DNA from 2 places in the Kitasatospora sp. NPDC018619 genome. Region 1 is predicted to be linked to the other one. Evidence: predicted binding sites of a transcription regulator. Region 1 holds the regulator's gene; the other holds the start of a gene.

Region 1 (6,225 bases):
TCGTCTATCAGTGGCCGTGGTCGAGTCCAGGTTCCGGCCCTGTCATCTGGATGCCTGGCAGGGAGATGACGGCCTCTGTGGCGCCAGGGCGTGACATCCGAACTCCGCGTGCGGCATCATGTGGACGCCAGTGCGATAGGTACGGCATGCAGAGGTTCGGAAAGGAGAAGGCAGTTGTCCCGTATGTCCAGGCTTGTGCACAAGGTTGCGCTCTCGGTCGCCGTCGTGGTTGCAGTCGTGGTCGGTGCCTCTGTCGTCTCGGGCGGGGGCGAGTCGAAGCCGGATGCGAAGGCGGGGGCGTCGCAGGCTCTGCTGATGACCCAGACCCTTGCCGACGACATAAACTGGGGCTGACCGCAGTCGGGGCGAATGGTGGGGAATTCCCTGTGCTGTTCTGATCCTACCCGGTCGGCGCTGCGCCGGAATTACTGTTCCGGCCTCTGCTGGGAGGCGCGGCCGAGCATGTAGCCGAGCTGGAAGAGCGAGTCCACGTTGTACTCCTCCCTCATTTCGGCGATGTGCCGTGCGAGTGTGCGCTCGCTGATCCCCAGCCTGCGGGCGATGACCCGGTGGTTGGTGCCCGAGAGCAGCAGGTCGATAATGGTCTGCCGCAGCCTGGGGATCACCTCCTGGGGGATCGTGGTGGCGCCGTCGAATTCCAGGGCGCGGGTCCAGTGCCTTTCGAAGACCTCTTCTATGAGGAAATTGATGACGCCCGGGTCGTGGATGAAGGCGGCCAACTCGTCGCCGCCGACGGGGATGATCGCGAGCCGTCGGTCGATGATGATGAGACGGGCATAGGGCTCGTCCAGGGTGCGGAACTGGTAGCCCTCCCTGGTCAGCCGTGCGACGAACTCGCGAGTCGGCTGGTGGTACCGGGTGCTCGCGTTGTAGATGCTTCGCATCGTGGCGCCCTGATGCAGGCTCTTGAGATCGCGCTCCAGGCCGGCTGCGAGCAGCTCGGGGGGGCGCGGGCCGCCGGGCTGCATGGCCAGGCCCTCGATAATCCCCGCCGCGGTGGACTGCTGCAGGCGCTGGTTGATGTGCGCCTTGCCCCGCACGTATTCGATCGGACCGCCTTCCTGGTCCGAGCTGTGGAATTCCTCGGCCAGGTCGCCGAGTTCGAGGGGCAGTGAGATGGCACGCGAAAGCAGATCGAGCGCCTGCCGTTGCCAGGACGAGCTCAGGTTGAAGGACAGTTGCGCCGGATCGACTGCTATCAGCAGGCCCGGGGATTCACCGTCGGGTATCAGCAGGCCGAGGTCCGTCAGTTCGCAGAGGGCTGCGTTGTCGCCCCACTTGGGATTCTCCAGCTTGCCGCCGTTGTGAACGGCCTTGAGATAGAGCGACCGTGCATCCGAAGACAGCATTCGTGATCCAGCGGTCGCGGGGCCCGGCTGTTCCCGCCCACTCATCTTCGGCTCCCTGCCATCACCGAGAAATAGTCACCGATACGGTCGAGTGCATCGACCCTTCGAATTCGGGTGTGGTCGGTCGGCCGCCGCTGACCTTGCCACGCTTCGGTCCAGCACTCTCTCATACCCCCACCGGCCGCCGGCACCCCCCGGGAGGAGGGGCCGACGGCCGGTGGAGGCACGGTCAGCGCTTGGGGCGCCAGACGACGAGGGCGCTGGACTGCGGGGTGGGGGGCTGGTACGGGACGAGGTCGCGGCGGTAGGAGGCGTGGACGGCGGCCTCGCGCTGCTGGAGCGCGGCGGCGGCGCCCTCCAGGGAGTCGACCAGCTCCGCGACGCGGGACTGGAGGGCGGCGACCTGGTTCTCCAGCTCGATGATCCGCTTGATGCCCGCCAGGTTGATGCCCTCGTCCTGGGAGAGCCGCTGGACCTCGCGCAGCTGCTGGATGTCCCGTGCGGAGTAGCGGCGCCCGCGGCCGGCCGTGCGGTCGGGGCAGACCAGGCCGAGACGGTCGTACTGGCGCAGGGTCTGCGGGTGCAGCCCGGACAGCTCGGCGGCCACGGAGATGACGTACACCGGGGTGTCCTCGGTGAGGACGTACGGCGGCGCGGCCGCGGCGGCCCGCCGGGTGCGGCGGGCGCCGGCGCCGGGCAGGCCCTCGCCGAGGCCGGGGCCGATCGGGGCGTCGGGATCGATCGGGTTCATCGGGGACATCTGGTCGTCACGCTCCCTTCGCCGCCCGGAACAGGGCGGCGCGCGGATCGTCGGAGGCGGTGGCCTCGCGGTACTGCTCCAGGGCGTTCAGCGCGTCGCCGGTGACGTGCTGCGGCACCACGACCTCGACGGTGACGAGGAGGTCGCCGCGGGTGCCGTCCTTGCGGGTGGCGCCCTTGCCGCGGGCGCGCATGGTGAGGCCGTTGGCGCTGCCCGGGGGCAGCTTGAGCTTCACGGCCGGCCCGTTCAGCGTGGGCACCTCGATGGTGGCGCCGAGCGTGGCCTCGGGGAAGGTGACCGGGACGGTGACGGTGAGGTTGTCGCCCTTGCGCCCGAAGACCGGGTGCGGGTCGACGTGCACGGTGACGTAGAGGTCGCCGGGCTGCCCGCCCCGCTCGCCCTGGGCGCCCTTGCCCTTGAGCCGGATGCGCTGGTCGGCCTGGACGCCGGCCGGGATCCGGACCTGCATGGTGCGGGCCGAGCTGGCCCGGCCGCTGCCGTGGCAGTCGGGGCACGGGTCGTCGACGATCATGCCCCGGCCGCGGCAGTCCTTGCACGGCTCGGAGAGCGCGAAGGCGCCCTGGCCGCGGCTGACGGTGCCCGCGCCGACGCAGGTCGGGCAGACCCGCGGGGTGGTGCCGGACTTGGCGCCGGTGCCGTTGCAGCTGCGGCAGGGGGCCTGGCTGGTCATCCGCAGCGGGACGGTCGCGCCGTCCACCGCCTCCTCGAAGGAGAGCGTCACCTCGGTCTCGACGTCCGCGCCCCGCCGGGGCTGGGCCTGCCGGGCACCGCCGCGGTTGAAGAGGCCGCCGAAGACGTCGCCGATGCCGCCGCTGCCGCCGCCCTGGCTGCCGCTGAAGAGGTCGCCGAAGTCGAAGCTGTAGCTGCCGGTGCCGCCGCCCGCGCCGCCGGGCCGGAAGCCGCCGTTGGCGAAGAGGCTGCGGGCCTCGTCGTACTCCTTGCGGCGCTTCTCGTCGGAGAGGACGTCGTACGCCTCGGAGATGTCCTTGAACCGCTCCTCGGCCTTGGCGTCACCCTTGTTGGCGTCGGGGTGGAACTCGCGCGCGAGCTTGCGGTACGTCTTCTTGATCTCGGTGGCGGTGGCGTCCTTGGGCACGCCGAGGACCTTGTAGTAGTCCTTCTCGACAAAGTCCTTGCCACTCATGGCTTCCGCCACCTCCCGATGTCCATCGTCACTGAGCTGTCAACAGCCTCCGAGCGAACGGCTGCTGACAGAGCGCTGCGGAGCCGGCCGCCGTACTGGCCGGCGTACGACTCCGCAGCGCACTGGGTGTCAGCTGTCACAGGTTGTCAGCTGTCCGAGCCACCGTCGGACTTGTCCGCGTCGGCGGACTTGGCCTCGGCGTCCGGGGACGCCTGGCTGCCGGGCTGGGGCTCGGCGACGGCCACCATCGCCGGGCGGATGATCCGCTCGCCGATGCGGTAGCCGGGCTGGAGGATCTGCACGCAGGTGTCCTCGGTGACGTCCGAGGAGTAGCTGTGCATCAGCGCCTCGTGCATGGTCGGGTCGAAGGGCTCGCCCTCCTTGCCGAACTGCTGCAGGCCCAGCTTGGCGACGACCGTCTCCAGGGACTCGGCGACGGACTTGAAGCCGCCCGTGACCTCGCCGTGCTCGCGGGCGCGGCCGATGTCGTCCAGGACCGGGATCAGCGACTCCAGGATGTTGGAGACGGCGATCTCGCGGACGGTCAGCCGGTCGCGCTCGACCCGCTTGCGGTAGTTCTGGTACTCCGCCTGGAGGCGCTGGAGGTCACCGGTGCGCTCGGCGAGCTCGCGCTTGGCGGCGGCGAGCTCCTCCGGTCCGGACTCCCCGGAGCCGGCCGCGGCGGCCTCCTCGGCAGCCTTGACCACGGCCTCTTCGGCGGCGGAGTCGTCGCCGGGCTTGCCGCCCTGCGGCTTGTCCGTCATGCCGCACCGCCCTTGGGCTTCTCGTCGTCCACGATCTCGGCGTCGACGACGTCGTCGTCCTTGGCCTGGGCGGAGTCACCGGAGGGGGCGGCACCGGCGGCGTCGGCGTTGGCGTACAGCGCCTGGCCGAGCTTCTGCGCGGTGGTGGAGACCTTCTCCGAGGCCTCGCGGATCTTCGCGATGTCCTCGCCCTTCAGGGCCTCCTTGAGCTCGCCGACGGCGGTCTCGACCTCGGTCTTGACGTCGCCCGGCAGCTTGTCGGCGTTGTCGGCGATGAACTTCTCGGTCGAGTAGACGAGCTGCTCGGCGGAGTTGCGCGTCTCCACGGCCTCGCGGCGCTTGTGGTCGTCCTCGGCGTACTGCTCGGCCTCGCGGCGCATGCGGTCGACCTCGTCCTTCGGCAGCGAGGAGCCGCCGGTGACGGTCATCTTCTGCTCCTTGCCGGTGCCGAGGTCCTTGGCACCGACGTGCATGATGCCGTTGGCGTCGATGTCGAAGGTGACCTCGATCTGCGGCAGGCCGCGCGGCGCCGGCGGCAGGCCGGTCAGCTCGAACATGCCGAGCTTCTTGTTGTACGCGGCGATCTCGCGCTCGCCCTGGTAGACCTGGATCTGCACGGACGGCTGGTTGTCCTCGGCCGTGGTGAAGATCTCCGAGCGCTTGGTCGGGATCGTGGTGTTGCGCTCGATCAGCTTGGTCATGATGCCGCCCTTGGTCTCGATGCCGAGGGACAGCGGGGTGACGTCCAGCAGGAGGACGTCCTTGACCTCGCCCTTCAGGACACCGGCCTGGAGCGCGGCGCCGATGGCGACGACCTCGTCCGGGTTGACGCCCTTGTTGGCGTCCTGGCCGCCGGTCAGCTCCTTGACGAGCTCGGCGACGGCCGGCATGCGGGTCGAGCCGCCGACGAGGACGACGTGGTCGATCTCGGAGAGCGAGATGCCGGCGTCCTTGATGACGTTGTGGAACGGGACCTTGCAGCGCTCCAGCAGGTCCGCGGTCAGCTGCTGGAACTGGGCCCGGGTGAGCTTCTCGTCCAGGTGCAGCGGGCCCTCGGCGGAGGCCGTGATGTACGGCAGGTTGATCGAGGTCTCGGAGGACGAGGACAGCTCGATCTTGGCCTTCTCGGCGGCCTCGCGCAGACGCTGGAGGGCCATCTTGTCCTTGGACAGGTCGACGCCGTGGCCGGCCTGGAAGACCTTGACCAGGTGGTCGACGACGCGCTGGTCCCAGTCGTCGCCACCGAGGTGGTTGTCACCGTTGGTGGCCTTCACCTCGACGACCCCGTCGCCGATCTCCAGCAGGGAGACGTCGAAGGTGCCGCCGCCGAGGTCGAAGACCAGGATGGTCTGGTCGTCCTTGTCGAGGCCGTACGCGAGGGCGGCCGCCGTCGGCTCGTTGACGATGCGCAGGACGTTCAGGCCCGCGATCTCGCCGGCCTCCTTGGTGGCCTGGCGCTCGGAGTCGTTGAAGTACGCCGGGACGGTGATGACGGCGTCGGTGACGGTCTCGCCCAGGTACGCCTCGGCGTCCCGCTTCAGCTTCTGCAGCACGAAGGCCGAGATCTGCTGGGGGTTGAAGTCCTTGCCGTCGATGTTGATCTTCCACCCGGTGCCCATGTGGCGCTTCACCGAGCGGATGGTGCGGTCGACGTTGGTGACCGCCTGGCGCTTGGCCACCTCGCCGACCAGGACCTCGCCGTTCTTCGCGAAGGCGACGACGGACGGCGTGGTCCGAGCGCCCTCGGCGTTCGTGATGACGGTGGGCTCGCCACCCTCCAGAACGCTGACGACCGAGTTCGTCGTACCGAGGTCGATGCCGACCGCGCGTGCCATCGTAGATACCTCCACGGAAGAGTTGAGCTTTACGGACTCAAGGATGCACGACCTGGTGGGTGGCGTCAACAGGTATGAGTGCGAGCCGCTCAACTTTGCTGATCCGCCCCGTGGCGGGCCAGCCCCGCCGGCGGCCGCCACGCCGGGGGTGCGGCGTGCCCACGTGACTGCCGCCATAGCTTGGGAACCTTCTGGATAACTGTTGGGCACCGGTAATGTCCGGGCCGTCGGCCCGGCAAGTTACCGACCAGTACACTCAGTTCAGAAGACCCAGGTCCCGAACACCCGGTTCCCGAAGACCGTGGAACCGCAGAGCCTGCTCAACCGCAAA
Region 2 (6,225 bases), on a different contig from region 1:
GGGCGCGGCGGCGAGCGGGGCCGGGGCGGCGGCCGGAGCCGGCGCGGGAGCGGCCGGAGCGGCGGGCGCTGCCGGAGCAGCGGCTGCGACGGCGGGCGCGGGGGCAGCGGCAGGGGTCGGCGCGGGGCCGGCCTGGGTCGCGGCCTGGGTCACTGGGGTCACCTCGGTACCGGGCTTGTAGTCGGCGAAAAAGTCCCACCAGGCTCGGTCGACCGAGTTCGGGTCCTGGAGGTACTGCTGGTAGATCTCGTCGACGAGCCACTCATTGGGGCCGAAGCCACTGGAGCTTGCCGAGCTGTTGGGGGTTTCAGGGGACTGTGGCGACACGGCGGCAACCGCCCTCTTCCGCTTCCTTTTGGGATGTTTGGACAGCGGGGATTAAGGCTACGCCCCTGACCAGTGATCGCGCAGTCCCCGAGGCCCAGGCGTCGCCCAGATCACAGTGCTGACCTGCACTTTGGCTGAAAAAGTGCGTTAGAAAGCCGCATCTGAGGGGAACCGATCGGCGCCGAACAGGTCCTATACCCGGACGAAACCGGACAAAAACTCGGTCGAATCTGCTAGTGATCTTCGTAGGCGTCTGTGTCGGATCTGTGACAAATGTCCCGACCGTCGCCCTGGCGCGGCCCGGGCAGCCGGACCTCGATCCGGCAGCCCCGCGGCGACTCGGCCACCGCGATCCGCCCGCCGTGCAGGTCCACCGCCCAGCGGGCGATGGCCAGGCCCAGGCCGGTGCCGCCGTCGGCGCCCGGCCCGGCGGCGGTCGCGCTGCCGCTGCGGCTGAACCGGTCGAAGACCCGGGTGCGGTCGGCCGCCGGGATGCCGGGGCCCTCGTCCTCGACCTCCAGCAGCAGGCCGCCCTCCTCGCCCTCCGGCCGCGCCCGGACCGTCACGGTGCCGCCGGGCGGGGAGTGCTTGCAGGCGTTGTCGACCAGGTTGGCGACCACCTGGTGGAGGCGTTCCGGGTCCGCCACGCCGGTCAGGCCGGTCGGGCTGACCTCCAGGGCGAGCCGGACGTCCCCGCGCCGGGAGAAGGCGCCGCCGGCCGTGGCGCCGTCCACGGTGACCCCGCGCAGCACGCCGTCCAGGAACTCGCGCACCTCGAAGGGGCGGGCGTCCAGGGCGACCACGCCGTCGTCGATCTTGGAGAGGTCGAGCAGGTGGGTGACCAGGCGGCCGAGCCGCTCGGTCTGCTCCAGCGCCGCCTCCAGGGTGGCCGGGTTGGGCTGCACCACGCCGTCCACGACGTTCTCCAGGACGGCGCGCAGTGCGGCGATCGGCGTGCGCAGTTCGTGCGAGACGTTGGCGACCAGCTCACGGCGGTGCCGGTCGGCGGCCTGGAGGTCGGCGGCCATGGCGTTGAAGGCGGCCGCCAGCTCGCCGATCTCGTCGCGCGAGCCCACCTCGACCCGGCGGCTGTAGTCGCCGGACGCCATCGCGCGGGCGGCGGCCGTCATCTCGCGCAGCGGGGAGGTCAGCCCGTGCGCGAGGAACTGCATGAAGAGCAGCGAGGCGATCATGGAGAAGACCATGATGATCCGGATCTGGGTCTCGGACCGGATCGCCACGACCACCATCCCGGTGGCCAGGAACACGGAGACGACCACGAGCAGGGCGAGCTTGCCCTTGATCGAGCGGACCGGGTCGAGCGGCCGGATGTCGGCCCAGACCCGGCGGGCGGCGCGGGCGGCCAGGTTCTGCGGCCGCGTGCCGTCGGATTCCCCGTTGCGTTGCTGTGGAAAGGTCATTGTCCCCTGTGGTCCCCGCGTTGTCCCCCCGCGTGGTGGCACGGCGTCGGCCGGACACGGGCCCCCGGCGGCCCGTCGCCCGTGCGAGGCCGTCAGGAGAGCGGGGCCTCCAGGGCGTATCCGACGCCGTGGACGGTGCGGATCCAGCTGGCGCCGATCTTCCGGCGCAGCGCCTTGACGTGGCTGTCCACGGTGCGGGTGCCGGACGCGTCGGTCCAGTCCCAGACCTCGGCCAGCAGCTGCTCGCGGGTGAGCACGGCGCGCGGCTGGGCGGCCAGGCAGGCGAGCAGGTCGAACTCGGTCGGCGTCAGGTGGACGTCGCCCGAGGCCAGCCGGACCCGGCGCTGCACGTGGTCGATCTCCAGCTCGCCGAACCGCAGGCTGCCCAGCGCGGGCGTGCGGGCGGCCTGCTGGGCGCGCTCGACGCGGCGCAGCAGGACGTTGACGCGGGCGGCCAGCTCGCGCATCGAGAACGGCTTGGTCATGTAGTCGTCCGCGCCCACGCCGAGGCCGACCAGCAGGTCGGTCTCGTCGTCGCGGGCGGTCAGCATGAGCACCGGCACCGGGCGCTGGGCCTGGATCCGGCGGCACACCTCCAGGCCGTCGAAGCCGGGCAGCATGATGTCGAGGACCACCAGGTCCGGCTGCCAGGTGTGGAAGCCGTCGACGGCGCCGGGGCCGTCGTGGGCCACGGCGACCTTGAAGCCCTCGGCGCCCAGCCGGGCGGCGATCGACTCGGCGATCGTGGGCTCGTCCTCCACCACCAGGACTCTGCGCTGGCTGCTCACAGTGCCACCGGTGTTGTGGTTGTCCTGCTGAATCTCTGTCACGGTCACGCCACCGCCCCCAGGGCTGCGGGCCGGCCACCTGTGGGGATGGCGGGCTCCGCTCGTAGTCTTGTTCCGTCGTGGACTGTGCCGGGTCCGCCGTCCCGCCGCGCGATCGGGAGCCGAGGACGGATGGTCGGCCGCCCCCTTCTCCCGCGCACTTCGCAGCGTACGGACAGCGGATGCTTCCCGGCAGGTGGACCGGACGTTTCCGGCCCGTGGGCCGGCTGTCGGGCCGCCCTCGGACCCACTGCACGAGTGGGCACGGGCCGATACCTTACCCGGCGAATTTTCACTGCGTAACGGTACGTATGCAGTCCAGTTGACGCCAAGTCGCCGGTCAGAGGCCCTGCTGCCGCGTTCGCGCGAACAAGGTCTGGACCAATACGGGGAATCCGGCGGTCCGCTACGGCGACGGTCTTCACGGGCTTTTCCCAGGTGCCTCTCAGAACCTCGACGTACCGTGGCCGCGGCGGCGCCCGGGCGGGCGGAATCCGCGGTGCGCGCCGGTACGTTGGTCACCCGGCGAGGGCGGTGGCTGCGGTGTGGAGCGGAGGCGCGATGGCGGGCAGCGGGCGGGGCGCCGACGGGAGCGGGGCCGCGGGAGCGCCGTACGGAATGCTCCGCCTCGGGCTGCGCACCGGGGTGCTGGAGTGGCTGCTGGAAAGGGTGCCGACGCCCCGCTCGACGCCCTTCACGATCGGATATCTCGCGGTCGTCGGGGCCACGTCGACCTTTGCGGCGCTCGCCGATCCGGAACTCGTCCAGCGTTTGCGGGAGGCCTCCAGTTCGGACGGGCACAACCTGCTCGAACACCCTTTGCGCGCCCTTGTGCTGAGCGGGTTCTGGGTGGCCGGCGAGGCGTGGATGCCGTACCTGTGGGGATTCGCCCTCACCCTCGCGCCGCTGGAGCGCAGGGTCGGCCCGGCCCGGGCGGCGGCGGTGTTCGCGGCCGGGCACGTCGCGGCGACGCTGCTCTCCCAGGGCGTGGTGATCACCGCGGTGGAGACCGGGCGGATGGCGCCCGAGGCGATGGACCACCTGGACATCGGGGTCAGCTACGGCGTGCTCGCCTGCCTGGGCGCGATGGCCGGGCTGCTCCCCTGGCGGGGGCGGCTGCTCGCGCTGGGCGGCGCCGGTCTGATGATCGCCGAGCAGATCGCCGCCGACCGGGACGTGGTCACCGGGGTGGGGCACCCGGCCGCCGTGCTGACCGGGGTCGCGCTGTGGCGCTGGCTGCGCCGGGCCGGGCGGCGCCCGCCGAGGCCGCGTCCGGCCGTCGCGGCGGCCCCCGGCGGCGCGGCCGCGCGGGTGCGCCCGGCGCGTTGACGCCGCCGCCCGGGCGGCGGCGCCGCGGGCGGGCGGCCTCCTTCAGGATCCCTTGAGGTGTGCTTGAGGCCCTTTTGACGGAGCCGGGCGCGGTGCCGGGCGGGGCGGATGCCGTTCGCTCTCGGCGAACGGGGTGTCGGGAACACCCGGCCGCCGCTCAGCCTTAGTCAGGTCGACTCAAGTTCACTGACTGGGGAGAGATCATGGCATCGACGTCCACACCGCTCACCCTGCCCGTGCTGCCGCTCGACGACGAGGTCGTCCTGCCGGGCATGGTCGTGCCGCTGGACCTGAAGGACACCGAGGTGCGCGCCGCGGTCGAGGCCGCCCGGGCCGCCGCCGCCGGCACCGGCAAGCCGCAGGTCCTGCTGGTCCCGCGGGTGGACGGCTCGTACGCGGCGGCCGGCACGCTGGCCACCGTCGAGCAGGTCGGCCGGCTGGCCGACGGCGACCCGGCCGCGCTGGTGCGCGCCGTGCGCCGGGTCCGCATCGGCGTCGGCACCACCGGCCCCGGCGCCGCCCTGTGGGTCGAGACCACGCCGTTCCGGGAGTCCTCGGTCGGCACCCCGGTGGCCGGCCGGGCCGCCGAGCTGGTCAAGGAGTACAAGGCGCTGTCCACCCAGTGGCTGCGCCGGCGCGGCGCCTGGCAGGTCGTCGACCGGGTGGCGCAGATCGAGGGCGTCGGCGAGCTCGCCGACAACATCGGCTACGCGCCCTTCGTGACCGCCGAGCAGAAGCTCAAGGTGCTGCTGGAGGCCGACCAGGTCGCCCGGCTGGAGTACGCGCTCGCCCTGCTGCGCGACCACCTCGCCGAGGAGGAGGTCAACGACACCATCCGCAAGGACGTCGAGGAGGGCGTGGCCAAGCAGCAGAAGGAGTTCCTGCTCCGCCGCCAGCTGGAGGCCGTCCGCAAGGAGCTGGCCGAGCTGAACGGGGCCCCGGCCGACGAGGAGGGCGACTACCGCGCCCGGGTCGAGGCCGCCGACCTCCCGGAGAAGGTCCGCGAGGCCGCGCTCAAGGAGGTCGACAAGCTGGAGCGGGCCTCCGACCAGTCCCCCGAGGGCTCCTGGATCCGCACCTGGCTGGACACCGTCCTGGAGCTGCCCTGGAACGAGCGCAGCGAGGACGCCTACGACATCGCCGGCGCCCGGGCCGTCCTGGACGCCGACCACGCCGGCCTGGCCGACGTGAAGGACCGGATCGTCGAGTACCTGGCCGTCCGCAAGCGCCGGGCCGACCAGGGGCTCGGGCTGGTCGGCGGGCGCCGGGGCGGAGCCGTGCTCGCCCTGGTCGGCCCGCCCGGCGTCGGCAAGACCTCGCTCGGCGAGTCGGTGGCCCGCGCCATGGGCCGCTCGTTCGTGCGGGTCGCGCTCGGCGGCGTCCGGGACGAGGCGGAGATCCGCGGCCACCGGCGCACCTACGTCGGCGCGCAGCCCGGCCGGCTGGTGCGGGCGATCAAGGAGGCCGGCTCGATGAACCCGGTCGTCCTGCTCGACGAGATCGACAAGGTCGGCTCCGACTACCGGGGGGATCCGGCCGCCGCCCTGCTGGAGGTGCTGGACCCGGCGCAGAACCACACCTTCCGGGACCACTACCTGGAGGTCGAGCTCGACCTCTCCGACGTCGTCTTCCTCGCCACCGCCAACGTGCTGGAGGCCATCCCCGAGCCGCTGCTCGACCGGATGGAGCTGGTCCGGCTGGACGGCTACACCGAGGACGAGAAGGTCGTCATCGCCCGCGACCACCTGCTCCCGCGCCAGCTGGAGAAGGCCGGCCTGGCCGGCGGGCAGGTCACCGTGGACGAGCCCGCGCTGCGCAGGCTCGCCGGGGAGTACACCCGGGAGGCGGGCGTGCGCACCCTGGAGCGCTCGATCGCCCGGGTGCTGCGCAAGATCGCCGCCCAGGCCGAGCTGGGCGAGCGCGAGCTGCCCGTCGCGGTCGGCGCGCAGGACCTGCGCGCCCTGATCGGCCGGCCGCACCACGTCCCGGAGTCCGCCCAGGAGCCGGCCGAGCGCCGCACCGCCGTGCCCGGCGTGGCCACCGGCCTCGCCGTGACGGGCGCCGGCGGCGACGTCCTCTACATCGAGGCCTCGCTGGCCGACGCCGAGACCGGCGGCACGGGGCTGACCCTCACCGGGCAGCTGGGCGACGTGATGAAGGAGTCCGCGCACATCGCGCTCTCCTACCTGCGCTCGCGCGGGGCCGAGCTGGAACTGCCCGTCACCTCGCTGCGCGACCGCGGCGTGCACCTGCACATCCCGGCCGGGGCCATCCCCAAGGACGGGCCGAGCGCCGGCATCACCATGACCACGGCGCTGGCC

Evidence for each region. Region 1 encodes HspR, which represses chaperone genes until heat shock. Its sites were predicted from a motif close to TTGAGNNNNNNNNNCTCAA; they were not measured.
Region 2: a site for HspR is predicted at 4,067-4,085, ahead of lon (endopeptidase La). Genes of this name have one in related genera too.

What each region holds. Positions count from the first base shown of each region.
Region 1 covers NZ_JBISAI010000004.1:82,805-89,029, reverse strand. Annotated here, with positions in the region: gene ACH5AR_RS07625 (hypothetical protein) at 184-354, shown strand; gene ACH5AR_RS07620 (hypothetical protein) at 426-1,370, opposite strand; gene ACH5AR_RS07615 (heat shock protein transcriptional repressor HspR) at 1,600-2,121, opposite strand; gene dnaJ (molecular chaperone DnaJ) at 2,138-3,295, opposite strand; gene grpE (nucleotide exchange factor GrpE) at 3,442-4,059, opposite strand; gene dnaK (molecular chaperone DnaK) at 4,056-5,894, opposite strand.
Region 2 covers NZ_JBISAI010000013.1:14,853-21,077, forward strand. Annotated here, with positions in the region: gene ACH5AR_RS21225 (multifunctional oxoglutarate decarboxylase/oxoglutarate dehydrogenase thiamine pyrophosphate-binding subunit/dihydrolipoyllysine-residue succinyltransferase subunit) at 1-327, opposite strand, end outside; gene ACH5AR_RS21230 (sensor histidine kinase) at 561-1,748, opposite strand; gene ACH5AR_RS21235 (response regulator transcription factor) at 1,841-2,578, opposite strand; gene ACH5AR_RS21240 (rhomboid-like protein) at 3,194-3,904, shown strand; gene lon (endopeptidase La) at 4,108-6,225, shown strand, end outside.